2 regions of the Streptomyces sp. NPDC024555 genome follow, and region 1 is predicted to be linked to the other one. Evidence: predicted binding sites of a transcription regulator. Region 1 holds the regulator's gene; the other holds the start of a gene.
The links. Region 1 encodes HspR, which represses chaperone genes until heat shock. Its sites were predicted from a motif close to TTGAGNNNNNNNNNCTCAA; they were not measured.

Region 1 (14,422 bases):
CGCTCTCCTTGATCTCGGAGAGGACGGTCTTCAGGCGCTCCTCGAACTCGCCGCGGTACTTCGCGCCCGCGACCATCGCGCCGAGGTCCAGCGAGACGAGCCGCTTGTTCTTCAGGGACTCCGGGACGTCCCCCTTGACGATGCGCTGGGCCAGTCCCTCGACGACGGCGGTCTTGCCGACGCCGGGCTCACCGATGAGCACCGGGTTGTTCTTGGTCCGGCGCGAGAGCACCTGGACGACGCGGCGGATCTCCTGGTCGCGCCCGATGACCGGGTCGAGCCTGCCCTCGCGCGCCGCGGCCGTGAAGTCCGTACCGAATTTCTCCAGGGCCTTGTACTGGCCCTCCGGGTCCGGTGTGGTCACCCGGCGCCCTCCCCTGCTCTTCTCGAACGCGTCCAGCAGCTTCTTCGCACTGGCGCCCTGCCCGTCGAGGATCTCACCGGCCCGGCCGCCCTTCGCGGCGACGCCGATCAGCAGATGCTCGGTGGAGATGTAGTCGTCGCCCAGCTCCTTGGCCCGCTCGGCGGCGTCGGAGATGACGGCCAGCAGCTCGCGGTTGGGCTGCGGGGGTGCGACGGTCGAGCCGGTCACGCTGGGCTGGGCGCCCAGCAGCCGCTCGGTCTCGGTGCGCACGGCGATCTGGTCCGCGTCCACGGCGGCCAGCAGATCGACCAGGTTCTCGTTGTCCTCGCCCGAGAGCAGCGCCAGCAGCAGATGCCCGGGGGTCAGATCGGGGTGCCCGTCCTTCACGGCCCTGCTGGTGGCCGCGTTGATCGCGTCCCGGCTCCTGTTGGTCAGCTCGGCGTCCACGTGCGCTGTCTCCTTCCTGCGGCGGCGGTTTCCGGCTCAATACTGATGACTGACACAGTCAACGTGCACAAAGTTGAGTCTATTCCACTCAAGGCAGTTTCGCGGACTCCGCGCGCACCCGTCCGCTCCGAGTGAACCGGCGCCCCGGTCGGCCCGCCACCGCAGCGCTCCCGGCCCCTGCATACGCTGGCCCCATGGCAGTCGACGTACGCGATCCCGGCCCGGACTACCTGGCCTTCTGGCGCGAGCCCCACTATTCGGCCCTCACCACGCACCGCCCCGACGGCACCCCGCACGTGGTGCCGGTCTGCGTGACGTACGACCCCGAGGCGGGCCTGGCCCGGGTCATCACCAACAGGAACAGCCGCAAGGCCGCCCACATCCTGGCCGCCGGCCCGGACGGCGCCCGGGTCGCGGCCTGCCAGGTGAGCGGGCGCCGCTGGGCGACCCTGGAGGGCGTCGCCCGGATCCGTACGGAGGAGGACCGGGTCGCCGAGGCCGTGCGCCGGCACACCGAGCGCTACACCCGCACCCCGTCGCCCAACCCCGACCGCGTCGTCATCGAGATCACCCTCGACCGGGCGCTCGGACGGGCCTGACCGCACCCGCGCCCCGCCCGTACCCGGACAGCACAACGGCGCCACCGTGTTCAGGTCACGGAGGCGCCGTTGTGTGGGGGAGTGACTGAGCGACGTGGAACGACGGGGGATCGCTCAGGCACTGCGGGGGGTGGCGGAAATGGTTTCGGGTTCGAACAGCTGGTGGTCACGCCGGTCGAGGTTCACAAAGATCATGTCGTACCGGATGGCACAGCGCACCGGCTGCGGCGCGCCGCGCGGCTTGCGGAGGCAGCGGTAGGCGCGCACCTCTCCGTCGTCCTCGCGGGCGACGACGACCGGGTCGCCGAACAGAGTGACCATCAACGAATCACCACGGTGGGGGAGGGCCGTGACGAGGTCGATGAAGTGCCACCCTGAGCGGTAGGCCGTTGCCATCTCGCGCCGGAAGGTCCGGTCGTCCGGCGGGGTGGTCATGTCAGGCGCCCGCACGGGTCGGCTGAACCCAGGCGATGTCGCCGGGGGCCGCGGCCTGGACACGCCACGCGATGTCGGACGGTGCGGCGTTTCCGCCGAACCAGGCGATGTCGCCGGCCGCACCCGCCCGGGTCGACCAGGCGATGTCGCCCGCCGTCGCCCCGGACCCGCTCCTCCAGGCAATGTCGCCGGCGCTCAGGGCCCCGAGGCTCAGAGCCGCAACGAACGAGGCGGCAAGCGCCGAGCGAAGCATTCGCTTATACATAGTCGGCTTCGTCCTCACTTGTGGATTCTTCTCCCCCGCACCAAAGACGATGTCTCACCTGGGCACACGAACACCACCAAGTCGATGCATCATGTTCCTGCATGTTCAGGAACCTGGGGGGTGGAGAAATGGTCAGAAGTGATATAAAGCCGACACATCCTCATGGCATCACTGAGCTGTGCGACGAAGGAAGACGTCTCTACGCAAGTGCGCTGCGTTCGGGCCGCATCGCACGGAGCGAGGCCGAACCCGCCCCCTGCCTCATGGACTTCGCGCTGCTGCACCCCGACCCCGACGACGCCGCCTGGCTCAGACCCGTCCCTCCGTCGGCCGCCCTGGCCAAGCATCTCAACCCCATCGAGCGCGAGATCCAGGAACGGCGCCGCCACTCGATCCAGTTGGCCGAATCCTTCGAACCCTTCATGGACATCAGCGCGCAGGACGCCCCCACCACCCACGCCATCACCGTGCTGGAGGGCTTCAACCGGATCAACGCGGCACTCGACCTGGCCACTGCAGAGTGCCGGACCGAGGTCCTCACCGTCCAGCCCGGCGGCGGCCGGAGCGAGGACCGGCTCAGCGAGGCGCTGGAGCGCGGACTGTCCGTCGTGGACCGCGGTGTCAGCATTCGCACCCTGTACCAGCACACGGTCCGCCACAGCCCCGGAATACTGGCGTACGCCGAGCGCATCGCCGACGAGAGCGTCGAGATCCGCACCCTCGAGGAGCTCATCGAACGGCTCATCATCTTCGACCGCACGGTCGCGTTCATCCCGGCGACGGACGACCGCCAGAACGCCCTGGAACTGCGCCACCCCGGCCTCGTCGAGTACCTGGTCAAGGTGTTCGAGCAGCTGTGGGCCCGCGCCGCCCCCCTCCGCGAGGAGGTCAAGTACGACTCCGTGCCCCGCGGGATCAGCGGCGTCCAGCGGTCCATAGCCCAACTGCTCGTCGAGGGCCACGTCGACGACTCCATCGCCCGCCGGCTCGGCATGAACGTCCGCACCTGCCGCGCCCACGTGGCCAAGCTCAACGCCGCCCTCGGCAGCAACAGCCGCGCCCAGCTCGGCTATCTGATCGCCCGGTCGGGCATCCTCGACCAGGAGGCCTGACCGCGCCCCTCCCCCGGCACACGAGAAACCCGCCACCCCGGCGAACGGGATGACGGGCCTCTCCTGCGGGCTGTGCGGGCCGTACGGGCCGTACGGGCCCCGGACGGTGCCGGGAACCCCTCCGGGTCAGTCCTTCGGCCGCTTGGGGCGCCAGACGACCAGCGCGCTGGTCTGCTGCACGTCCTGGTACGGCACGAGATCGCGCCGGTAGGAGGCGTGGACCTGGGCCTCGCGCTGCTGCATCGCCGCCGCCGCGCCGTCCACCGCCGCCGAGAGCTCGGCGACGCGCTGCTGGAGCGCGGCGACCTGGTTCTCCAGCTCGATGATGCGCTTGATCCCGGCGAGGTTGATCCCCTCGTCCTGCGACAGCTGCTGCACGGTGCGCAGCAGCTCGATGTCGCGGGCCGAATAGCGCCGGCCGCGCCCGGCCGTGCGGTCGGGCGAGACCAGACCGAGCCGGTCGTACTGGCGCAGCGTCTGCGGATGCAGGCCCGAGAGCTGGGCCGCGATCGAGATCACGTACACCGGGGAATCGTCGGTGAGTTCGTACGGATTGCGTCGTCGGCCGTCCACCTCAAGCTCCCTTCGCTGCCTGGAACAGCTCCGCCCGCGGGTCCTCGTCCGCGGTCGCCTTCCGGTAGGCCTCCAGGGCGTCCCGGGCCTCGTCGCCCAGGTCCCTGGGGACCGCCACCTCGACGGTGACCAGCAGGTCGCCCCGGGTGCCGTCCTTGCGCACGGCGCCCTTGCCCCGGGCGCGCATGGTGCGTCCGCCCGGCGTACCGGCCGGAAGCTTCAGGGTGACCGGCGGCCCGCCGAGCGTCGGCACCTTCACCTCGCCGCCGAGCGCCGCCTCCGTGAAGGAGACCGGCACGGTGACCGTGAGGTTGTCGCCCTTGCGGCCGAAGACCGGGTGGGCGTCGACGTGGACGACGACGTAGAGGTCGCCGGCCGGTCCGCCGCGCTCGCCGGGCGCGCCCTTGCCGCGCAGCCGGATCCGCTGGCCGTCGAGGACGCCCGCGGGGATGCGCACCTGCATGGTGCGGGACGACTTGGCCCGGCCGCTGCCCTTGCAGACCTCGCAGGGGTCCTGGGCGATGAGGCCCCGGCCCTTGCAGTCCACACAGGGATCGGTGAGCGAGAAGCCGCCGCCGCTGCCGCGCGAGACCTGGCCGGTGCCGACACAGGTCGGGCAGACCCTCGGGGTGCCGTTCTTGTCGCCGGTGCCGGAGCAGGCCTTGCAGGGCGCCTGGCTGGACATCCGCAGCGGGACCGTGGCCCCGTCGACCGCCTCGGTGAAGCTGAGCGTCACCTCGGACTCGATGTCCTGGCCGCGGCGCGGCTGCACCCGGGGGCCGGCACCTGTGCCGCCCCGGTTGAACAGCCCGCCGAAGACGTCGCCCAGACCGCCGCCGCCGAATCCGCCGGCGCCGCCCTGGCCGCCCTGCGCGCCCCCGAAGAGGTCGCCCAGGTCGAAGTTGAAGTTGCCCTGCGCGCCGCCGGGTCCGGCGCGGAAACCGCCGTTGCCGAAGAGGGCGCGCGCCTCGTCGTACTCCTTGCGCTTCTTGGTGTCGCCGAGGACGTCGTTCGCCTCGGAGATCTCCTTGAAGCGCTCCTCCGCCTTGTCGTCGCCCTTGTTGGCGTCCGGGTGGAACTCGCGGGCGAGCTTCCGGTACGCCTTCTTGATCTCGGCGTCGGTGGCGTCCTTCGGGACGCCGAGAACCTTGTAGTAGTCCTTCTCGACGAAGTCCTTCGTACTCATCGACGTCCCTCCTTCCGGACGATCGGCCGGGGGCCTCCCGTACGGACCCCGCCGCGGTGCGGCAGCGTCCGGGCGAGAGGCCCCGTGACCGGGCGGTGTGCGGCCTGGTGGTCGGACAGGATGTCAGACCTCCTCGCCGCCACCGCTCTCCTCGTCGTCGGTCTTCTCTTCCTTGGCGGCCGGGGTCGCCCCCGGCTGCGGCTCGGCCACGGCCACCCGCGCGGGGCGGATGGTCCGTTCGCCGATCCGGTACCCCGGCTGCAGGATCGCCACGCAGGTCGTCTCGGTGACGTCCGGCGCGTAGCTGTGCATCAGGGCCTCGTGGATCGTCGGGTCGAAGGGCTCGCCCTCCTTGCCGAACTGCTGGAGTCCCAGCTTGGCGACGACCGTCTCCAGGGATTCGGCCACCGACTTGAACCCGCCCACCAGCTCGCCGTGGTCACGGGCCCGGCCGACGTCGTCGAGCACGGGCAGGAGCTCGGACAGGAGCGCCGCGACGGCGATCTCCTTGACCGTGACCCGGTCCCGCTCGACCCGGCGGCGGTAGTTCTGGTACTCGGCCTGGAGGCGCTGGAGGTCGCCGGTGCGCTCGCTGAGCGCACTGCGTGCCTGGTCCAGCTGGGCCGTCAGACCGGTGGTGCGGTCAGCGTCCCCGGCCGGGGCCGCCTTCTCCGAGGAGGAGTCGGCGGCCTTCGGCTCGGCGTCGTCGGGGGTGGCGCCGGAGGGGACGTCGGGCTCCTCCTCGAAGCCCGGAGTCTCCTCGGTCACGCCGCACCGCCCTTGGTGTCCTTCTCGTCGTCGACGATCTCGGCGTCGACGACGTCGTCCTGGCCGTCGGCCTGGGCACCCGGCTGCGGGTCGCCCTGCGGGCCGCCCTCGGCCTGGGCGTTGGCGTACATGGCCTGGCCCAGCTTCTGGGAGACGGCCGCGACCTTCTCGGTGGCCGTGCGGATCTCGGCGGTGTCCTCGCCCTTGAGCTTCTCCTTCAGCTCGGTGAGCGCGGTCTCCACCTCCGTCTTCACGTCACCGGGGACCTTGTCCTCGTTGTCCTTGAGGAACTTCTCCGTCTGGTAGACGAGCTGCTCGCCCTGGTTGCGCGACTCGGCGGCCTCGCGGCGGGCGTGGTCCTCCTCCGCATACTTCTCGGCCTCCTCACGCATCCGGTTGACCTCGTCCTTCGGCAGCGAGGAGCCGCCGGTGACGGTCATCTTCTGCTCCTTGCCGGTGCCGAGGTCCTTCGCGGCGACGTGCATGATGCCGTTGGCGTCGATGTCGAAGGCGACCTCGATCTGCGGGACACCGCGCGGGGCCGGCGGAAGGCCGGTCAGCTCGAACATCCCGAGCTTCTTGTTGTACGCCGCGATCTCGCGCTCGCCCTGGTAGACCTGGATCTGCACGGACGGCTGGTTGTCCTCGGCCGTCGTGAAGATCTCGGAGCGCTTGGTCGGGATCGTGGTGTTGCGCTCGATGAGCTTGGTCATGATCCCTCCCTTGGTCTCGATGCCGAGGGACAGCGGGGTGACGTCGAGGAGCAGGACGTCCTTGACCTCGCCCTTGAGGACACCGGCCTGGAGCGAGGCGCCGATGGCGACGACCTCGTCCGGGTTCACGCTCTTGTTGGCCTCCTGGCCGCCGGTCAGCTCCTTGACGAGCTCGGCGACGGCCGGCATGCGGGTGGAGCCACCGACGAGAACGACGTGGTCGATCTCGGAGAGCTGGATGCCCGCGTCCTTGATGACGTTGTGGAACGGCGTCTTGCAGCGGTCCAGGAGGTCGGCGGTGAGCTGCTGGAACTGCGAGCGCGTGAGCTTCTCGTCCAGGTGCAGCGGGCCCTCGGCCGACGCCGTGATGTACGGCAGGTTGATCGTGGTCTCCGTCGAGGAGGACAGCTCGATCTTCGCCTTCTCCGCGGCCTCGCGGAGACGCTGGAGAGCCATCTTGTCCTTGGACAGGTCCACGCCGTGCCCGTTGGCGAACTGCTTCACCAGGTAGTCGACGACGCGCTGGTCCCAGTCGTCACCACCGAGCTGGTTGTCGCCGTTGGTGGCCTTCACCTCGACGACGCCGTCGCCGATCTCCAGGAGGGACACGTCGAAGGTGCCGCCACCGAGGTCGAAGACGAGGATCGTCTGGTCGTCCTTGTCGAGCCCGTACGCCAGCGCGGCGGCCGTCGGCTCGTTGACGATGCGCAGGACGTTCAGGCCCGCGATCTCGCCGGCCTCCTTCGTCGCCTGGCGCTCGGAGTCGTTGAAGTACGCCGGAACGGTGATGACCGCGTCGGTGACCTTCTCGCCCAGGTAGGCCTCGGCGTCGCGCTTCAGCTTCTGCAGGATGAAGGCGCTCATCTGCTGCGGGTTGAAGCTCTTGCCGTCGAGGTCGATCTTCCAGTCCGTGCCCATGTGGCGCTTGACGGAGCGGATGGTCCTGTCGACGTTCGTCACAGCCTGGCGCTTGGCGACCTCGCCGACCAGCACCTCGCCGTTCTTCGCGAAGGCGACGACGGACGGCGTGGTCCTGGCGCCTTCGGCGTTGGTGATGACGGTGGGCTCGCCGCCTTCGAGAACGCTGACGACGGAGTTAGTCGTGCCCAGGTCGATGCCGACCGCACGTGCCATTTCAATTCCTCCAACTGACTACTTGAGTGGATCTGGCTCAAGGATGCATGACACCCGCCCCAGAGTCAACAGACCTGAGTCGAGTCGACTCAACTAACATGCACGCACCCAACGCGACCAGGGGAAACGTCGCTCCGAAGCGGAACGGACACCCTTCGCATACGGGCCGTACGCGCCCGACTCGCCCCTCCGGTGCGCGACACCCCCGCACCCCCGGGGGCCACACGCCCCTCCCCATCATCGCCTCGTGGGATCGTTCTGTCACAAAATGCCGAGAGCCGTGCAAAACCGGCACCCGATCCGCCGACACCGGGCGGTCCGACCCAGGCAGGTGCGAACGATGCAGACGCGTACACCGAGGTCCACGCGGGGGCGCACACCGCGCCTCCCCTCCGCGAAACGCGCCCTGGACCTGACCCTCGGCACGGCCCTCCTGCTGCTGGCCGCCCCGCTGATCGCCGCGGCCGCCCTGGCCCTCGCCGTACGCGGCGGCCCCGGCTCCGTCTGGACGCACGCGCCCCGGATCGGCGCCGGGGGCCGCCCCTTCACACTGCGCTCGCTGCGCACCCGGCGGCTGCGGCTGCACGTCCTGTCCCGGCTGCCCCATGTCGTACGGGGCGAACTGTCCCTGGTCGGCCCGGCACCGCTCACGCCGGCCGAGGTACGAGGGCGGCGGACGGATGCGCGAGACTGGCGGCTGGAACTGCGGCCCGGCCTGACCGGTCTGGCCCAGGTCCGCCACCGTTCGGCCATGCCGTGGGACGCGGCGGACCTCCTCGACCAGCACTACGCCGAACACCACCGGCTCCGGCTGGATCTGGCGATCCTGGTCCGGGCCGCGGGAGGACCCCTGCGCGAGACGGCCGCCCGGCTGCGGCACGGCAAGGCACGCCTGAGCGACACAGATCACCGCCTGCCCGGCTACAGGACGGCGGAATAAGTGGATAGTGTCAGCACAGACTGATTAAGTTACTGCTTAGTAATCAGCGATCATCGCTGAATCCCACCCGAGCAGGCCCGAGGAGCCCCCACCATGCAACTCGCCGCGATCATCGTGTCGCTGGTGCTGACCGTCGTCGGCGTCGCGCTCCTCGCCCGAGCCGTCGCGCAGATCTACCGGTTCGTCCGCCTCGGACAGCCGGTACCGGCGGGCAGTCGCACCGACGATCCCAAGCAGCGCACGATCACCCTGGTCAGGGAGTTCCTCGGCCACACCCGGATGAACCGGTGGGGCATCGTGGGCTTCGCGCACTGGTTCGTCGCGATCGGCTTCCTGACCCTGCCGCCGACGCTGCTCCAGGCCTACGGCCAGCTCTTCAAGGCCGACTGGGTGCTCCCCATCATCGGCGAGTGGCTGCCGTTCGAGCTGTACATCGAGTTCATCGGCCTGATGACGACGGTCGGCATCCTCGTGCTGATCGCCATCCGGCTGCTGAACCTCCCGTCCCGGGCCGGCCGCAAGTCCCGGTTCGCGGGCTCGAAGGCCTGGCAGGCGTACTTCGTCGAGTACGTCATCCTCATCATCGGCCTGGCGATCCTCACCCTGCGCGGTCTTGAGGGCGCGATCCACCACGTCGACGGCTACGAGGCCGCGTACTTCGTCTCGTATCCGCTGGTCCTGGCCTTCAAGGGACTGGCCCTCGGCACCCTGCAGAACCTCATCTACTTCGTCGCCATGATCAAGATCGGCACCTCGCTGATCTGGATGATCACGGTCTCCCTCAACACCAACATGGGTGTCGCCTGGCACCGCTTCCTCGGCTTCCCGAACATCTGGTTCAAGCGGAACGCCGACGGCGCGGTCGCGCTGGGCGCCCTGCAGCCGATGACGACCGGCGGCGAGGAGATCGACTGGGAGGACCCGGCCGAGGACGCCGTCTTCGGCGTCTCCCAGGTCGAGCAGTTCTCCTGGAAGGGCATCCTCGACTTCTCCACCTGCACCGAGTGCGGCCGCTGCCAGTCGCAGTGCCCCGCCTGGAACACCGGCAAGCCGCTCTCCCCGAAGCTCCTGATCATGTCGCTGCGCGACCACGCGCACGCCAAGGCCCCGTACCTCCTGGCCGGCGGCGGCAAGGACATGGAGGGCGAGGAGAAGGCGACCGAGGAGCAGCTCAAGGACGTCCCCGCCGCCGCCCTCGCCGAGGCCGAGCGCCCGCTGATCGGCACGGCCGAGGAGAACGGCGTCATCGACCCGGACGTCCTCTGGTCCTGCACCACCTGCGGTGCGTGCGTGGAGCAGTGCCCGGTCGACATCGAGCACATCGACCACATCGTCGACATGCGCCGCTACCAGGTGATGATCGAGTCCGCGTTCCCGTCCGAGGCGGGCACGATGCTCAAGAACCTGGAGAAGAAGGGCAACCCCTGGGGTCTCGCCAAGAAGCAGCGCGTCGAGTGGACCAAGGAGGTCGACTTCGAGGTCCCGATCGTCGGCAAGGACGTCGAGGACCTCACCGAGGTCGACTACCTCTACTGGGTCGGCTGCGCCGGCGCCCTGGAGGACCGCGCCAAGAAGACCACCAAGGCCTTCGCGGAGCTGCTGCACATCGCGGGCGTCAAGTTCGCGATCATGGGCGGCGACGAGAAGTGCACCGGTGACTCCGCCCGCCGCCTCGGCAACGAGCCGCTGTTCCAGCAGCTCGGCCAGGAGAACGTCGCGATGCTGAACATGGCGTTCGGCGAGGACGACGAGGACGACTCGACCAAGAAGGCCAAGTCCGCGAAGAAGATCGTCGCGACCTGCCCGCACTGCTTCAACACCATCGCCAACGAGTACCCGCAGCTCGGCGGCGAGTTCGAGGTCATCCACCACACGCAGCTGCTCCAGCACCTCATCGACGAGGGCAAGCTGATCCCGGTGACCCCGGTCGAGGGCCTGATCACGTACCACGACCCCTGCTACCTGGGCCGTCACAACAAGATCTACACGCCCCCGCGCGAGATCATCGCCAAGGTCCCGGGCCTGCGGAACGAGGAGATGCACCGCCACAAGGAGCGCGGCTTCTGCTGCGGCGCCGGTGGTGCCCGGATGTGGATGGAGGAGCGGATCGGCAAGCGCATCAACAACGAGCGTGTCGACGAGGCCCTCTCCCTCAACCCGGACATCGTCTCCACCGCCTGCCCGTTCTGCCTGGTCATGCTGACCGACTCGGTCAACGGCAAGAAGAACGACGGCAAGGCGAAGGAGTCGATCCAGGTCGTCGACGTCTCCCAGCTGCTGCTGGAGTCCGTGAAGACCCCGGCCGATCCGACGGGCGAGCCGGAGACGGCCGACGCGCCGGAGCCGGAACCGGCGAAGTAGCCGGACAGCGCGCCACCGCGGTGCGCGGAAGCGGCCGGACCTGCCTCGGGGGCAGGACCGGCCGCTTCTGCTTTCCCGCCGCCGTGACGCATCATGTGGGGCGGCCGGGACGCCCGCGGCCCACGAGACGTACGAGGTATTCCTCCGGGGATACGCAGCGGAGGAACCCCGTGCCGATACGCAACACAGAAGCGGCCCCGGCCCCGGGCCCGCCCGGCACCGGGGCGAACCGGGCACGCGCGGCGGAACCGATACCGAACGGCCGGGCGGAAGCCGCGGGGCTCGTACGCCCGGCGGGGCTCGCGCAGAACCACCGGGCACGCGCGGCCGACCGGCCCACGGACCGGGGACGCACGGCGGAGCCGATACGGGACGGCCGGGCGGAAGCCGCGACGCCGGCGGACCGGGCGCAAAGGGCGGCCCAGGCACCCCCGGCCGACCGGCCCACGAAACGGGCGCACACAGCCGACCGGGCACGCGCGGCCGGCCCGGTCCGGGGGAAGGCCGCCGGCGTTCTCGGGCTCGGACTCCTGCTTCTGCTCACCGCCTGCGGGGGCTCGTCCGACGCCCCGGACAAGAACGGCGACACCCCGCCCACCGCGCTCTCCGGCCTGGCGGGCGCGGCCCGCCACCCCGTACCGCACGGCACCGGCAGCCGCGTCCCGTACGACTTCAACGGCGACGGCCATCGCGATCTCGTCCTGAACGACCTGGTGAAGCCCGCGTCGGACAGCCACGGCGACGACGCCGGGATCGGTGTCGTCTACGGCTCCGAGGACGGCGGCCTCGACCCGTCGACGCGCCAGCTGCTCGCCGCCCGCACCCACGCGGCCAAGATCGGCGACACCCTCCCCTCGGCGTTCGACGCGGAGACCGCCTGCGACCTGGACGGGGACGGCTTCACGGACCTCGTCGTGGGCACCGACCCCCCGTACGACGGCATCGGCAGGCCGCCGGTCCCGCTCCAGGTCCTCTTCGGCTCGCCCGGGGGCCTCACGGGCCGGGCGGTGACGCTGCGCATCCCGGACCGGGCGCGCTTCGGCAACGAGTGGCCGGACCACCCGGTCTGCGGCGACTTCGACGGCGACCGGAAGCCGGACCTGGCCGTGACGGCGAGCGAGGGGCGGTTCAGCTTCCTGCGCGGGCCGTTCACCCGCGACGGCCGCCCGCACGCGGCCGGCGGCACCGTTCCGGGGGCGGGCGCCTATCTGTTCGCACCGGAGCCCCGGGCGGACCTCGACGGGGACGGGTACGACGACCTGGTGTACGCCGCCCGCCCCCACACCCCCCACACCGCGGGCCGGGCGGCGCGGCTGCGCGGCACCCCGGACGGCCCGACCCGCCCCGGCGGTACGTACCGCTTCCCGGCGCCGCCCGCGCCGCTCCCCACGGCGCCGCTGCGAGCTGGGGCCGGCACGTCACCGGCCCGCGCGGAAACGACTCTGCTGGAGCGGTACGGCGACTTCGACGGCGACCGGAAGCCGGACCTCGTGGTCCGCACCCACCGGGGCGAGACGGCGGACCTGATCGCGCTGTACCCGGCGTCGACACCGAACCGCCCCCTGATCACGTTCACCACCGCGCTGTTCACGGCGGGCTGACCACCGCGCCGGCCCCGCGCCGTACCGGGGGGGACAACCCCCCGGGGTTCCCTTAGGGGATGTCACAGGTGGGCGTCAAAGGCGGGCCAGTTCCCCCGCCCCATCCACCCGGCCCGTGCGGACCAGGTACGTTCGATGACGTGGCTGGATTCAGGATCGGACGCGGCCGGGACAACCGCACCCCGCAGCAAGGGCATCAGCAACCGCGGCAGCAGCCGTACGGCGGTCAGGGACCGGCGCCGTACGGTCAGCAGCCATGGCCGCAGGCGGGAGGCCACGGGGCCCCGCCGCACGGCGGCCACCAGGGCGGGTACGACAACGGCTACCAGGGCGGTGCCGGCGAGCCGGAGTACTTCGGCGACCCGTACCCCCAGCAGCACGGCCACGCCCCCTACCCGCAGCAGGGCGACCCGTACGCCAACAACCCGGGCCACACGCAGGCCTTCAGCGTCAACGAGGACCCCTACGGCGACGGACAGACCTACCGCGCCGGCCAGGCCCCGGCCCAGCCGGCCGGCCCGCGACTGCACTGGAAGCAGCTGCTGACGGGCATCGTGACGCGCCCCAACCCCACGTTCTGGCAGATGCGCGACTACGCGGTCTGGGGCCCGGCGCTGATCGTCACGTTCCTCTACGGCCTGCTGGCGCTGTTCGGCTTCGACGAGGCCCGCGACGACACGATCCACGCCCCGCTCAACACCGCCGTCCCGTACGTCCTGATCACCGGCGCCGCCTTCGTGATCGGCGGTCTGATCCTCGGCGCGGTCACGCACACGCTCGCCCGCCAGCTCGGCGGCGACGGCGCCTGGCAGCCGACGGTGGGCCTGTCCATGCTCATCATGTCGATCACGGACGTGCCGCGCCTGGTCTTCGCGATGTTCCTGGGCGGCGAGAACTCCCTGGTCCAGCTGCTCGGCTGGATCACCTGGCTGGCCGCCGCGGCCCTGCTCACCTCGATGGTGAGCAAATCGCACGACCTGCCCTGGCCCAAGGCCCTGGCGGCCTCGGCGATCCAGCTCCTGGCGCTGGTCTCGATCCTCAAGCTCGGCACGCTCTGACCGCCGCGCCCCCGCACTTCCCCTCCCCGACACACAGGAATCCCCGGCCTCGTTCCCACCGAGACCGGGGATTCCTCGTACGCGCTCAGGCGTCGAGCACCTGTCCCCCGCGCCGCACGACGGGCTTCTGGACACTCCACGGGAAGTTGATCCAGCGGTCCGTCCGCTTCCACACGTACTCGCATTTCACGAGTGAATGCGACTTCTCGTAGATGACCGCGGACCGCACCTCGGCGACATGGTCGACACAGAAATCACGGACGAGTTTCAGCGTCTTTCCGGTGTCGGCCACGTCATCGGTGATGAGGACCTTCTTGTCCGAGAAATCGATCGCGTTCGGAACAGGCGCCAGCATGACCGGCATGTCCAGCGTGGTGCCGACCCCGGTGTAGAACTCGACGTTCACCAGATGAATGTTCTTGCAGTCCAGCGCGTACGCCAGCCCGCCCGCGACGAACACCCCGCCCCGCGCGATGCTGAGCACCAGGTCCGGCTCGAACCCGTCGTCGGCCACCGTCTGCGCCAGCTCCCGCACCGCGTGCCCGAAGCCCTCGTAGGTCAGGTTCTCCCGCGTCTCATCGCTCATCGGACATCACACCTGCGTCCGGTGGAAGTTCAGATACGACCGCGACGCGGTGGGACCGCGCTGCCCCTGGTACCGCGACCCGTACCGCTCGGAGCCGTACGGGAACTCCGACGGCGAACTCAGCCGGAACATGCACAGCTGCCCGATCTTCATCCCCGGCCACAGCTTTATCGGCAGCGTCGCCAGATTCGACAGCTCCAGCGTCACGTGCCCCGAGAACCCCGGATCGATGAACCCGGCCGTCGAATGCGTCACCAGCCCCAACCGGCCCAGCGAACTC
Region 2 (14,422 bases), on a different contig from region 1:
TCCAGTGCTTTTGAGAGGGGGGCGCGCATCAACCGCTCCGCCACTCGAACGAGTGAACCGCACTCCTGAGTTGGCGAACAAGTCACGCCCCGGGCACCGCCCGTCACGCCCCGGTGGTCGGCTGGATCTTCGGGGCAGGCTTTGGCAAGATGCCCCGCCGCACTCCGGCCGGAGGGATTCCTTCCGCTCCCCCCGCCCCCCTGACCTGCTGGTACGGGCCAATCCACGGGCCGTGCAGGGCCCGTGAAGGCATCGTGCAGACTGGCTGCATGCGTATCGAACTCTCGACGGCGGCCGGTACTCCGGGGCGTCCGAACGAGGACTGGGCCGCCACCGTCCTTCCGGCGTCCGGCCAGGGCGGGGGACTCGTCCTGCTCGACGGGGTGACCCCGCCCCGGGGGGACGACGGTTGTGTGCACTCGGTGCCCTGGTTCACCGCGCGGCTGGGTGGGTCCCTGGTCGAACTGTCCGGATCGCGGCGAGATCTGACCCTCCGGGACATCCTCGCCGAGTCCATCCGGCGCACCGCTGACACTCACCGTTCCGTGTGTGACCTTTCTCACGTCCGCACGCCACAGGCGACGGTGGTCCTGGCGCGTTGGGACGAGGAGGAGGTGGAGCATCTGGTGCTCTCCGACTCGGTGCTGCTGATGGAGTCCCCGGCGGGGGGTGTCTCGGCCGTGCTGGACGACCGGCTGGACCGGGTGCCGGCGGAGTTCCTGGCCTCGGAGGAGATCGCCGACGCCCGGGTGCGGAACAAGGAGGGCGGCTTCTTCACGGCAGCCGCCGATCCGGCCGTCGCGGAACGCGCGGTGACGGGGCGGACCCCGCGCGCCGGCGTGCGCGCGCTCGCGGCGCTGACGGACGGGGCGAGCCGCTGGACGGAGATGTTCCGCGAGGGCGACTGGGCGGCCTGCCTGGGCGTGCTCCGCAAGGAGGGCCCGGAAGGGCTGATCGACCGCGTGCGCACCCTGGAGAACGCGGACACCGACCGTACGCACCTGGGCCGAGGCAAGGCGCACGACGACGCGACGGCGGTCTACGCGCGACTGTGAGCGGGGCCCGCGGCGCGTGCCGGAGCCGCCGCCGGCCCTCGGCACGGGCGTTCAGGCGCCGGCCGCGCCGCGGTGACTCGGAATTCGACCCCCGCCGCAGGCGTGCGGACGCCGGCCCCCGCCACGGGCGTGCGGACGTCAGTCCTCGGCGCGGGCGTTCAGATGGTGCAGCAGCCGGGCCAGCTCGGCGACTTCGGCGCGGTCCCAGTCGGCGAGCTTGCGCACATAGCGGTCGCGGCGGGCGTCGCGGACGCTGCGGAAACGGGCCAGGCCCTCGTCTGTGAGGTGGACGAGGAAGGCCCGCCCGTCGGCCGGATCGGGCTCCCTGGCCACCAGCCCGAGGTTCTCCAGGGCGCGGAGCTGGCGGCTCATGGTCGCCTTGCCGACGCCGAAGTAGGCGGCGAGGTCGGTGGCGCGCTGACGGCCGGCCGATTCGAGGCGGACGAGCAGACCGTAGGCCGCCGACTCCAGTTCGGGATGGACCTCGCGCGCCATCTCACCGGAGTTGGCACGGGCGCGGCGGAGGAAAACGGCCAACTCCACCTCCAGGGCGAGAAATTCGTGGTCCACACCATTCCCCCCGGATGCGCCGGGTTCACTCCCGCTTTCGCTCCCGTGCACGTCAACACCCCTCATGAGCTTTCCCGTCGCTGAAAATTTCTTTCACCACAGGTCATCGCCGCAGCTTGGCCAGTATTTCGCAGGAGTAGACCAACGGCGGCGCCCAGGCCCTCTTCCGCCACCGGGTCTACGTGCGTAGCGTCATGCATGGCATGTTCACACCATTGCATGCCGTACCAGGGGCGCGCCCCACGCGCCTCCGGGTCCGCACGTCCCCCCGCAGCTCCCCCCACCCATGCCCTTCGGAGGCACGTCATGCTCGTGCACAGATCCGGCACCAGGACCCGCCGCCGCTCGCGCTTCGCCGCGGCCGGAACCCTCCTCGCCGCCCTCTCCCTGCTCATAGCCCTGCCCACCACCGCCGGCGCGGCCGCCACCGCCGGTGACCCCACGGCACCCGCCCGGGGCACGGCCACCATGGGCATGGGCGTCATCGCCCACGACGGCAAGGGCGGCCTGCCCACCACCCGCGCCGTCCAGACCGAAGGTGTGGACGTCAGCAGCCACCAGGGCAACGTCGCCTGGTCGACGCTCTGGAACAGCGGCGTGAAGTGGGCCTACACCAAGGCCACCGAGGGCACGTACTACACCAACCCGTACTTCGCCCAGCAGTACAACGGCTCGTACAACGTCGGGATGATCCGGGGTTCGTACCACTTCGCCACCCCGGACACGACGAGCGGTGCCACCCAGGCCAACTACTTCGTGGACCACGGCGGCGGCTGGTCGAAGGACGGCAAGACGCTGCCCGGCGTGCTCGACATCGAGTGGAACCCGTACGGCGCGCAGTGCTACGGCAAGACCGCGGCCGGAATGGTCTCCTGGATCCGCGACTTCGTGAACACCTACAAGGCGCGCACCGGACGCGACGCGGTCATCTACACCGCGACGAGCTGGTGGCAGACCTGCACCGGGAACAACGCGAGCTTCGGCACCACCAACCCGCTGTGGGTGGCCCGCTACAACACCACGGTCGGCACGCTCCCGGCCGGCTGGGGCTACTACACGATCTGGCAGTACACCTCGTCCGGCCCGACGGTGGGCGACCACAACCACTTCAACGGCGCCCTCGACCGCGTACAGGCCCTGGCCAACGGCTAGTCCCGTACGCACAGAAGAGCGATCGGCCCCGGCCGTTACGGAGCCCGGTGACGCACCCCGTCGCCGGGCTCCGCCCGTATCCACAGCCCTGACCAGGTACGATGACGCGCTCAGATCAAAAGGCACCCCCTATACATCGCATGTATACGCGCTATGTATAGTCCTGGCAGTCCGCACATGCGTGCGGGCTGAACCACGAGGGAGTGACCTGTAGTGCCCAGTAGGACGAAATCGATCACCGCGGGGTTGGCCGCCGGCCTTGTGACCGTGCTCACGCTGACACTGAGCGGCTGCTCGATGGAGACCACCGCTCCCGCGACCGCCCGCGCCGACGCCGGTACGGACGCCAAGGGGGAGCTCGGCCCGGTCGACTGCCGCAAGGCGAAGTGCATCGCGCTCACCTTCGACGCGGGGCCCGCCGAGGACACCCCCCACCTCCTGGACATCCTCAAGGAGAAGAAGGTCCACGCCACCTTCTTCCTGCTGGGCAAGAACCACGTGAAGAAGCACCCCGAGACCGTCCGCCGGATCGAGGCGGAGGGGCACGAGGTCGCCAACCACACCTGGTCGCACGAGATCCTGACGGACAAGAAGCCCGCCGAGATACGCGCCGAGCTGGAGAAGACGCAGGACGCGATAGAGGCGATCACCGGCAAGAAGCCCCGGCTGATGCGCCCGCCGCAGGGCCGGACCGACGACACCGTCTCCGGGATCAGCAAGGACCTCGGGCTCTCCCAGATCCTGTGGAGCGCCACCGCCAAGGACTACTCCACGACCGACTCCGCACTGATCAAGAAGCGGATACTCGACCAGGCGAGCCGGGACGGCATCATCCTGCTGCACGACATCTACAAGGGCAGCGTGCCCGCCGTCCCCGGCATCATCGACGCGCTGAAGAAGCGGGGCTACACCTTCGTCACCGTCCCCCAGCTGATGGCCCCCGCCGAGCCGGTCCCGGGCACGATCTACCGTCCCTGACCCATCCCCTCCCCGTACGCACGGAAACGGCCCGCCTCCCCTCCTGCGAGGGGAAGCGGGCCGTCCGTACCGGCCGTGTGCGTGCCGCCGCGCCCGTCACGCCGTGGGGGCTACGCCGCGGCCGGGATCCTGCGCTCCGCCGGGGCCTGGGCCGGGGCGAGGGCGATCTCCAGGACCTGGCGGACATCGGTGACCGGGTGGACCTCCAGGGTGTCCAGCACCTCGGCGGGGACGTCGTCCAGGTCCGCCTCGTTGCGCTTGGGGATCACCACGGTGGTGATGCCGGCCCGGTGGGCGGCCAGCAGCTTCTGCTTCAGCCCGCCGATCGGGAGCACCCGTCCGGTCAGCGAGACCTCACCGGTCATGGCCACATCCGTGCGGACCAGCCGGCCGGACAGCAGCGAGGCCAGCGCCGTGGTCATCGTGATGCCCGCGCTCGGACCGTCCTTGGGCACCGCGCCCGCCGGGAAGTGGATGTGCGCGCCGCGGTCCTTCAGATCCGCGACCGGCAGCTCCAGCTCCGCCCCGTGCGACCGCAGGAAGCTCAGCGCGATCTGCGCCGACTCCTTCATGACGTCGCCGAGCTGACCGGTCAGGGTCAGTCCGGACGCCCCGGTCTCCGGATCGGCCAGCGAGGCCTCCACGAAGAGCACGTCACCGCCGGCTCCGGTCACCGCGAGCCCGGTGGCCACACCCGGCACCGCGGTACGGCGCTCGGCCGGGTCCTGGGCGGACTCGGGGACGTGGTGCGGACGGCCGATGAGACCGCGCAGATCGTCCTCGCCCACCGTGAACGGCAGCTCACGGTCGCCCAGCTCGTGCTGGGCCGCGACCTTGCGCAGCAGCCGGGCCACGGCCCGCTCCAGGTTCCGGACCCCGGCCTCCCGGGTGTACTCGCCGGCCAGCTTGCGCAGCGCCGGCTCGTCCAGGGTGACCTCGTCCTTCTCCAGACCGGCCCGCTCCAGCTGGCGCGGGAGCAGGTGGTCGCGGGCGATGACGACCTTCTCGTCCTCCGTGTACCCGTCGAGCCTGACCAGCTCCATGCGGTCGAGCAGCGCCTCCGGGATGGCCTCCAGCACATTGGCGGTGGCCAGGAAGACGACGTCGCTGAGGTCGAGTTCGACCTCCAGGTAGTGGTCGCGGAAGGTGTGGTTCTGCGCCGGGTCGAGGACTTCGAGGAGGGCGGCGGCCGGGTCGCCCCGGAAGTCGGAGCCGACCTTGTCGATCTCGTCGAGCAGGACGACCGGGTTCATCGAACCGGCCTCCTTGACGGCGCGGACGATACGGCCGGGCAGCGCGCCGACGTACGTACGCCGGTGGCCGCGGATCTCCGCCTCGTCCCGGACGCCGCCGAGCGCGACGCGGACGAACTTGCGGCCCATGGCGTGCGCCACGGATTCGCCGAGCGAGGTCTTGCCGACACCGGGCGGGCCGACGAGGGCCAGGACCGCGCCGCCGCGCCGCCCGCCGACGACGCCCAGACCGCGGTCGGCCCGGCGCTTGCGCACGGCGAGGTACTCGGTGATGCGTTCCTTCACGTCCTGGAGGCCGGCGTGCTCGGCGTCCAGGATCTCCTGGGCGCCCCTGATGTCGTACGCGTCCTCGGTCCGCTCGGTCCACGGCAGTTCGAGGACGGTGTCGAGCCAGGTCCTGATCCAGGAGCCCTCGGGGCTCTGGTCGGAGGAGCGCTCCAGCTTGTCGACCTCCTTGAGCGCGGCCTCGCGGACGTGCTCGGGCAGGTCGGCGGCCTCGACGCGGGCCCGGTAGTCGTCGGACTCGTCTGCGCCCGAACCAGGCCCACCGTTGAGATCGGACAGCTCCTTGCGTACGGCGTCGAGCTGGCGGCGGAGCAGGAACTCGCGCTGCTGCTTGTCGACGCCCTCCTGGACGTCCTTGGCGATGGACTCGGCGACGTCCTGTTCGGCGAGGTGTTCGCCGAGCCACTGGATGGCGAGCTTCAGCCGGGCGACCGGGTCGGCGGTCTCCAGCAGGCGCACCTTCTGGGCGGTGGTGAGGAAGGGGGAGTATCCGGAGTTGTCGGCAAGTGCGGAGACGCCCTCGATCTGCTGGACCCGGTCCACGACCTGCCAGGCGCCGCGCTTCTTCAGCCAGCTGGTGGCGAGCGCCTTGTACTCCTTGACCAGGTCGGCGACGGCTCCGGGGAGGGGGTCGGGGACGGAGACGTCGACCCGGGTCCCTTCCACCCAGAGGGCCGCGCCGGGGCCGCTGGTCCCGGCCCCGATCCGCACCCTTCCGCGACCGCGGATGAGCGCGCCGGGGTCGCCGTCGGAGAGCCGGCCGACCTGTTCGACCGTGCCGATGACACCGATCCCGGTGTAGGTCCCGTCGATGCGCGGGACGAGCAGCACCTCGGGCTTGCCGCCGCCGTCACGGGCGGCGGCCTGCGCGGCCTCGACCGCGGAGCGCACATCGGTGTCGGACAGGTCCAGAGGCACCACCATGCCGGGCAGCACGACCTCGTCGTCGAGCGGCAGCACAGGCAGAACCAGCGGCGTGACGGCAGTGGACTCAGTAGCCATGATCTCCCCTTCGGCATTCAAGTTGAGCTATGTGGACTCAATGCATATGAGCCGCCCAATGTTCCCGAGGGTGTGTTCGCTGTGAGCGATCGCGGTACGCCGTCCGGGGGACGCCGCTTCCGGACACCCCTGCCAACACGGCGCGGGCCCCGGGTAGTCCCCGGTCCCGTCCTCCGCCCGCGGCCGGGCGGGAATCGTGTGGAACGGCGCGCCCCGGCCCGACAGGATGGCCCCATGACCGGCTTCCCGCTTCCCGTCCAGGCCCTGATCGTCGTCGATGTGCAGAAGGCGGGGGTGACCGGCGACCGGGCCGTGCCCGGCGCGGACGCGCTGCTGGAGCGGACGGCGGGGCTGCTGGCGCGGGCGCGGGCCGCGGGCGCCCTGGTGGTGCACCTCCAGAACGACGGCGGCCCGGGGTCGGGCGACGCCCCGTACACCCCGGGCTGGGAGCTGCACCTGCCCGTCCGGCCGGGCCCGTCGGAGTTCGTGGTCCGCAAGACCCGGGACGACGGGTTCGCGGGGACGCCCCTGGGCGCGCTGCTGGGCGGGGCCGGGGTGGAGGCGGTCGCGCTGTGCGGGGTGATGTCGGAGATGTGCGTCCAGGCGACGGCCCGTACCGCGCTGGAGCGGGACTACCGGGTGGTCCTCCCCCATGACGCCCACGCCACACAGGACGTCCCGGCCGTGCCGGGGATCAGCGGGGCGGTCCCGGCCGCCGTGGTGTCCCGGGTCACCGCCTGGGCGATCAGCGCCGACGCCGACGTGACGACACCGGCCGCCCGGGTGTCCTTCGCCGCGCCGCCGTTCCCGGCCGGAGGGGCGCGGTCCGCCGGCACGTACGCGGAACGGGGCCTGGACCGGGACGGCCTGATCCGGCGCGAGGGCGCGCTCGACCGGGTCACCGAGGAGTTCGCCCCCGTGGTGGCGGCCGCGCGCGAGGCGATCGCCGCCGCCTTCGGCCCGGACCGGCTCGACAGCGCGTACGTCTACGGCAGCGTCCCGCGCGGCACCGCCGTCCCCGGTGTCTCGGACCTCGATCTGCAGATCGCCCTGCGCTCGGCGCCCACGGACGCCGACCGGAGGGCCGCCGACGCCCTCGGGGCGGAACTCGACGCCGCCTTCGACGTGATCGACGGCGCCGGGGTGCTGCTGGCCTCCGCCGACACGCTGCTCAGCCGGCTGGAACGGCACGACCTCGGCTTCTTCACCGCCTGCCTCTGCACCCCGCTGCTCGGCGACGACCTCGCGGGCCGGCTCCCCCGCTACCGCCCCACCTCGCTCCTCGCCCGCGAGACCAACGGCGATCTGTGCCTCCTGCTCCCGAGCTGGCGCGCCCGCGCCGCCGAGGCCGCCACGGACGACGCCCGCCGCGCCCTGAGCCGGGGCGTGGCCCGGCGCCTCGTGCGCACCGCCTTCACCCTCGTCATGCCCGAGTGGGGCGGCTGGACCAGCGACCTCGCCCGCTCCGCCGAGCTCTTCGCCCGCTACCGCCCCGACGCCCCGGACCGGGCGGAGCAGATCCGCACCGCCGCCCACGTCGCCCGCACCCCGAGCGCCGACCCCGCCGTCCTCTCCCTCCTCGTCGACGACCTGGCGCCGTGGCTGGCCGCCGAGCACCTCGCGGCGCACGGGGAGAAGACGCCGCGTCCCTGACGGGGCGCCGCCCCGCGCCCACGGCCCCATTGGCCCCGCCCGCCCCCGTCGCGACAGGATGGCGGGAGACCGACCGACGGACACCCACCGGAGATTCCCGCGCCATGCCTGCTGCTTTCGGCCCCGACGCCCTCGCCCCCGTGACCCTGGACCGCCGGGAGGGGCCGTACGGAGAGGTCGTGCTGCGCAGGCGGGGCGACGACTTCGAGATCATCGCGAACGGGTGCTTCCTGATGGACACCTCGGACGGGCGGTCCGAGCGGCTGCTGATCGATGCCGCGCTGGAGGCGCTGCCGGCGGAGCGGACGGATCCGGCGGTGCTGATCGGGGGGCTGGGGGTGGGATTCTCGCTGGCGCGCGCGGCCGACGAGCCCCGGTGGGGGCGGATCGCGGTCGCCGAGCGGGAGGAGGCCATCGTCGACTGGCACCGGAGCGGACCGCTGGCCGGGATCTCGGGGCCGGCGCTCGCCGATCCGCGGACGGAGATCCTGACGACGGACCTCGTCACGTATCTGCATATGACTACGGACTGTTACGACGCACTGTGCCTGGACATCGACAACGGGCCGGACTGGACGGTGACGGAGGACAACGGGAACCTCTACGCGCCGGCCGGTCTGGCGGACTGCCGGGCGCGGCTCACGCCGGGCGGGGTGCTCGCGGTGTGGTCGGCACAACCGTCCGAGACGTTCGAACAAGCCCTGCGGAATGCCGGATTCACGGGGGTGCGTACCGAAGAAGTGGGCGTTGCCCGAGGTGTGCCCGACGTGGTTCATCTCGCAATCCGGCCGGCCTGAGATCCCCCCACCGGGTATGCGGGCCCCCGGGACGCCCGGGGGCCAAGCGCCACAAGCGCGACACTCCGCCTCTTCCCCGCGCCCGTTCCGCGCCCCGCGCGCCCGTGCCGGCTTGCACCCTGCGTAGCCGGATGCCGTCCGCTGCCTCTACGCTGCTGACCGATAGCGGGATCACCCACGAAATCCACGAGCGAAGACCGTACGTCCGGGGGAATGACCCCCGTGAGAACGGGCAGGGGCGGGGCGATGGAACAGACACACACCACCCACACAGGTGTCGCGGCCACCCCGGGCGCGCAGCGCCGTGTGCTGGTGGTCGAGGACGACGCCACGATCGTCGATGCCATCTCCGCCCGGCTGCGGGCCGAGGGCTTCCTGGTGCAGACCGCGCTCGACGGGCCGGCGGCCGTGGACGCGGCCGAGGCCTGGCAGCCGGACCTGATGGTCCTCGACATCATGCTTCCCGGTTTCGACGGCCTGGAGGTCTGCCGCCGGGTCCAGGCCCAGCGGCCCGTCCCGGTCCTCATGCTGACCGCCCGGGACGACGAGACGGACATGCTGGTCGGGCTCGGCGTCGGTGCCGACGACTACATGACCAAACCGTTCTCCATGCGCGAGCTGGCGGCCCGGGTGCACGTCCTGCTGCGCCGGGTGGAGCGGGCCGCGCTGGCCGCCGTGACGCCCCGCAGCGGCATACTGCGCCTCGGCGAGCTGGAGATCGACCACGCCCAGCGGCGGGTCCGGGTCCGCGCCGAGGACGTGCACCTCACCCCGACCGAGTTCGACCTGCTGGTCTGCCTGGCCAACACCCCGCGCGCAGTGCTCTCCCGGGAGCAGCTGCTGGCGGAGGTCTGGGACTGGGCGGACGCCTCGGGCACCCGCACCGTCGACAGTCACATCAAGGCGCTGCGCCGGAAGATCGGCGCGGAGCGGATCCGTACCGTGCACGGCGTCGGCTACGCGCTGGAGACCCCCGCGCCATGACACCGCCCGGACCGGGGCTTCGGCCGTTCTCCATCAAGGCCAAGCTGGGCACACTGGTCGTGGTCTCGGTGTTCATCACCACCGGGCTGCTCATGGTCGCGCTGCGCACCCGTACGGAACTGCGTTTCATCACCGTGTTCTCGGTGATCGCGACGCTGCTGATCACCCAGTTCGTGGCGCACGGCCTGACCGCGCCGCTGGACGAGATGCGGGCGGTGGCCCGGTCGATCTCGCACGGCGACTACACCCGGCGGGTGAGCGGCGCCGACCGGCGCGACGAGCTGGGCGACCTGGCCCAGACGATCAACCTGATGGCGGACGACCTGGCCGCAGTGGACCGGCACCGCAAGGAGCTGGTGGCGAACGTCTCGCACGAGCTGCGCACACCCATCGCGGCGCTGCGGGCCGTCCTGGAGAACGTGGTGGACGGGGTGTCCTCCGCCGATCCCGAGACGATGCGCACGGCGCTGAAGCAGACCGAGCGGCTCGGCCGGCTGGTGGAGACGCTGCTGGACCTGTCCCGGCTGGACAACGGCGTGGTCACGCTGAAGGCGAACCGCTTCGAGGTGTGGCCCTATCTCTCCGGGGTCCTCAAGGAGGCGAACCTGGCCGCCACGCACCGCCGGCTCTCCTCGGGCTCGGGCAACCACTCCCGCAAGGACGTCCATCTGCATCTGGACGTCTCGCCGCCGGAGCTGACCGCGCACGCCGACGCGGAGCGCCTGCACCAGGTGGTGGCCAATCTCATCGACAACGCGGTGAAGCACAGTCCGCCGCACGGCCGGGTCACCGTCCTGGCCCGGCGCGGCCCGCAGCCCGAGTCACTGCTCATCGAGGTGACGGACGAGGGTCCCGGCATCCCGGAGTCCGAGCGGCACCGGGTCTTCGAGCGCTTCAACCGGGGCGAGGTGCCCTCTCCGCACGGCCCCGGCAGCGACGGCGGCACGGGCCTCGGCCTGGCGATCGCCCGCTGGGCGGTGGATCTGCACGGGGGCCGGATCGGCGTGGCCGAATCCGCGCGCGGCTGCCGCATACGCGTCACTCTTCCGGGGATCCCTCAGCCCCGAGGTTGACATAGGGTTCGAACCGGAAGGGCACGTTCTGCGTGTTCTGTTCAAGGGGTACGGTCCAGGGGGCCGTACCTTCGGCCTCGCGTACCCGGACTGAAGCGGAACCAGGCTTGTTTCCCGCCATTTCCTGCGCCGAAACCCGTCTTCCGATGTGACTTGCACGACGAAGCCCGGCCCGGCCTGCAAGGAATGGTCAGGGAGGCGTAGCCTTGATTTCCGCTGTCCATCACCTTGTGAAGCGGAAGAGGGCGGTTGCCGCCGTGTCGTCTCAGTCCCCCAGTAACTCGAGCATCTCGACCGACCAAGCAGGCCCGGGTACGAACCCGGCCGCTGCCTTCGGCCCCAATGAGTGGCTCGTCGACGAGATCTACCAGCAGTACCTCCAGGATCCCAGTTCGGTCGATCGCGCCTGGTGGGACTTCTTCGCCGACTACAAGCCGGGTACGTCCGGCACGGCGGACAAGCCCGTTCCCGGTGCCGCGCCCGTGACCCCGGCGGCCCCGGCCGCCGCACCGGCCGCACCGCCCGCCGCTGCCGCCCCGAAGCCCGCGGCCCAGGCCGCGCCCGCCGCCCCGGCGGCCCCGGCCCCGGCGAAGGCCGCCCCCGCGAAGGCCGCCCCGGCGCCCGCCGCGAAGGCCCCCGCCGCGAAGGCGAAGGCCGCCGCGGACACCGAGGCCCCGGCCGGCCCGGAGTACGTGACGCTGCGCGGCCCGTCGGCCGCGGTCGCGAAGAACATGAACGCCTCGCTGGAGCTGCCCACGGCCACGTCCGTGCGCGCCGTCCCGGTGAAGCTGCTCTTCGACAACCGCATCGTCATCAACAACCACCTCAAGCGGGCCCGCGGCGGGAAGATCTCCTTCACGCACCTCATCGGGTACGCGATGGTGCAGGCCCTCAAGGCCATGCCGGCGATGAACTACTCCTTCGCGGAGAAGGACGGCAAGCCGACCCTCGTCAAGCCGGAGCACGTCAACCTCGGCCTCGCCATCGACCTGGTGAAGCCGAACGGCGACCGCCAGCTGGTCGTCGCGGCCATCAAGAAGGCCGAGACGCTCAACTTCTTCGAGTTCTGGCAGGCCTACGAGGACATCGTCCGCCGCGCCCGCAACGGCAAGCTCGGCATGGACGACTTCACCGGCGTCACCGCCTCGCTGACCAACCCTGGCGGCATCGGCACCGTCCACTCGGTGCCCCGCCTGATGCCCGGACAGGGCCTCATCATGGGCGTCGGCGCGATGGACTACCCGGCGGAGTTCCAGGGCACCTCCCAGGACACCCTGAACAAGCTGGGCATCTCGAAGGTCATGACCCTGACCTCGACGTACGACCACCGGGTGATCCAAGGCGCCGCCTCCGGCGAGTTCCTGCGGGTCCTCTCCCAGCTGCTGCTCGGCGAGAACGAGTTCTACGACGAGATCTTCAAGGCGCTGCGCATCCCCTACGAGCCGGTCCGCTGGCTCAAGGACATCGACGCCTCGCACGACGACGACGTCACCAAGGCCGCGCGGGTCTTCGAGCTGATCCACTCCTACCGGGTCCGCGGCCACGTCATGGCCGACACCGACCCGCTGGAGTACCACCAGCGCAAGCACCCCGACCTGGACATCACCGAGCACGGCCTCACCCTGTGGGACCTGGAGCGGGACTTCGCGGTCGGCGGTTTCGCCGGCAAGACGATGATGAAGCTCCGCGACATCCTCGGTGTGCTGCGCGAGTCGTACTGCCGCACCACCGGCATCGAGTTCATGCACATCCAGGACCCGAAGCAGCGCAAGTGGCTCCAGGACCGGGTGGAGCGCCCGCGCCCCAAGCCCGAGCGCGAGGAGCAGCTGCGCATCCTGCGCCGGCTGAACGCCGCGGAGGCCTTCGAGACCTTCCTGCAGACCAAGTACGTCGGCCAGAAGCGCTTCTCGCTGGAGGGCGGCGAGTCCGTCATCCCGCTGCTCGACGCGGTCATCGACTCCGCCGCCGAGGCCCGCCTCGACGAGGTCGTCATCGGCATGGCCCACCGCGGCCGGCTCAACGTCCTCGCCAACATCGTGGGCAAGTCGTACGCCCAGATCTTCCGCGAGTTCGAGGGCAACCTCGACCCCCGGTCGATGCACGGCTCCGGCGACGTCAAGTACCACCTGGGCGCCGAGGGCACCTTCACCGGACTGGACGGCGAGCAGATCAAGGTCTCGCTGGCCGCCAACCCCTCGCACCTGGAGGCGGTCGACCCGGTCCTGGAGGGCATCGCCCGCGCCAAGCAGGACATCATCAACAAGGGCGGCACGGACTTCACCGTCCTGCCCGTCGCGCTCCACGGCGACGCGGCATTCGCGGGCCAGGGCGTCGTCGCCGAGACGCTCAACATGTCGCAGCTGCGCGGCTACCGCACCGGCGGCACCGTGCACGTGGTGATCAACAACCAGGTCGGCTTCACCGCCGCCCCGGAGTCCTCGCGCTCCTCGATGTACGCCACGGACGTGGCGCGCATGATCGAGGCGCCGATCATCCACGTCAACGGCGACGACCCCGAGGCCGTCGTCCGCGTCGCGCGGCTCGCCTTCGAGTTCCGGCAGGCGTTCAACAAGGACGTCGTGATCGACCTCATCTGCTACCGCCGCCGCGGTCACAACGAGGGCGACAACCCGGAGTTCACCAACCCGCAGATGTACACCCTGATCGACAAGAAGCGCTCGGTGCGCAAGCTCTACACCGAGTCCCTGATCGGTCGCGGCGACATCACCCTCGAAGAGGCGGAGCAGGCGCTCCAGGACTTCCAGGGCCAGCTGGAGAAGGTCTTCGCCGAGGTCCGCGAGGCCACCTCGCAGCCGGCGCAGCCGCACGTCTCCGACCCGCAGGCCGAGTTCCCGGTGGCCGTGACCACCGCGGTCTCCGCCGAGGTCGTCAAGCGGATCGCCGAGTCCCAGGTCAACATCCCCGACTCGATCACCGTCCACCCGCGCCTGATGCCGCAGATGCAGCGCCGCGCCACCTCGGTGGAGAACGGCACGATCGACTGGGGCATGGGCGAGACCCTGGCCATCGGTTCGCTGCTGATGGAGGGCACCCCGGTCCGGCTCGCCGGCCAGGACAGCCGCCGCGGCACCTTCGGTCAGCGCCACGCGGTGCTCGTCGACCAGAAGACCGGCGAGGACTACACCCCGCTGCTCTACCTCGCCGACGACCAGGCCCGGTACAACGTCTACGACTCGCTGCTCAGCGAGTACGCGGCGATGGGCTTCGAGTACGGCTACTCGCTGGCCCGTCCGGAGTCGCTGGTCATCTGGGAGGCCCAGTTCGGTGACTTCGTCAACGGCGCGCAGACCGTCGTCGACGAGTTCATCTCCTCCGCCGAGCAGAAGTGGGGCCAGACCTCCGGCGTCACGCTGCTGCTGCCGCACGGCTACGAGGGCCAGGGCCCGGACCACTCGTCCGCCCGCCCGGAGCGCTTCCTCCAGATCTGCGCGCAGAACAACATGACGGTCGCGATGCCGACCCTGCCGTCGAACTACTTCCACCTGCTGCGGTGGCAGGTGCACAACCCGCACCACAAGCCGCTCATCGTCTTCACCCCGAAGTCGATGCTCCGCCTCAAGGCGGCGGCCTCGAAGGCGGAGGAGTTCACCACCGGCGGC

Region 2: the regulator HspR is predicted to act here: its motif matches at 6,318-6,336, upstream of lon (endopeptidase La).

The regions. Positions count from the first base shown of each region.
Region 1 is NZ_JBVHKV010000001.1:57,907-72,328, forward strand. Features, by position in the region: gene clpB (ATP-dependent chaperone ClpB) at 1-811, opposite strand, end outside; gene ACZ4FH_RS00260 (pyridoxamine 5'-phosphate oxidase family protein) at 1,006-1,410, shown strand; gene ACZ4FH_RS00265 ((2Fe-2S)-binding protein) at 1,525-1,845, opposite strand; gene ACZ4FH_RS00270 (helix-turn-helix transcriptional regulator) at 2,212-3,222, shown strand; gene ACZ4FH_RS00275 (heat shock protein transcriptional repressor HspR) at 3,349-3,795, opposite strand; gene dnaJ (molecular chaperone DnaJ) at 3,797-4,981, opposite strand; gene grpE (nucleotide exchange factor GrpE) at 5,105-5,749, opposite strand; gene dnaK (molecular chaperone DnaK) at 5,746-7,596, opposite strand; gene ACZ4FH_RS00295 (sugar transferase) at 7,937-8,536, shown strand; gene ACZ4FH_RS00300 ((Fe-S)-binding protein) at 8,630-10,897, shown strand; gene ACZ4FH_RS00305 (FG-GAP repeat domain-containing protein) at 11,428-12,498, shown strand; gene ACZ4FH_RS00310 (Yip1 family protein) at 12,639-13,556, shown strand; gene ACZ4FH_RS00315 (phosphoribosyltransferase) at 13,642-14,142, opposite strand; gene dcd (dCTP deaminase) at 14,149-14,422, opposite strand, start outside.
Region 2 is NZ_JBVHKV010000002.1:473,128-487,549, forward strand. Features, by position in the region: gene ACZ4FH_RS04710 (hypothetical protein) at 270-1,055, shown strand; gene ACZ4FH_RS04715 (MarR family winged helix-turn-helix transcriptional regulator) at 1,194-1,691, opposite strand; gene ACZ4FH_RS04720 (lysozyme) at 1,932-2,777, shown strand; gene ACZ4FH_RS04725 (polysaccharide deacetylase family protein) at 3,075-3,755, shown strand; gene lon (endopeptidase La) at 3,866-6,295, opposite strand; partial or broken gene ACZ4FH_RS04735 (isochorismatase family protein) at 6,530-7,096, shown strand; gene ACZ4FH_RS04740 (spermidine synthase family protein) at 8,053-8,745, shown strand; gene ACZ4FH_RS04745 (response regulator transcription factor) at 8,992-9,729, shown strand; gene ACZ4FH_RS04750 (HAMP domain-containing sensor histidine kinase) at 9,726-10,802, shown strand; gene ACZ4FH_RS04755 (multifunctional oxoglutarate decarboxylase/oxoglutarate dehydrogenase thiamine pyrophosphate-binding subunit/dihydrolipoyllysine-residue succinyltransferase subunit) at 11,060-14,422, shown strand, end outside.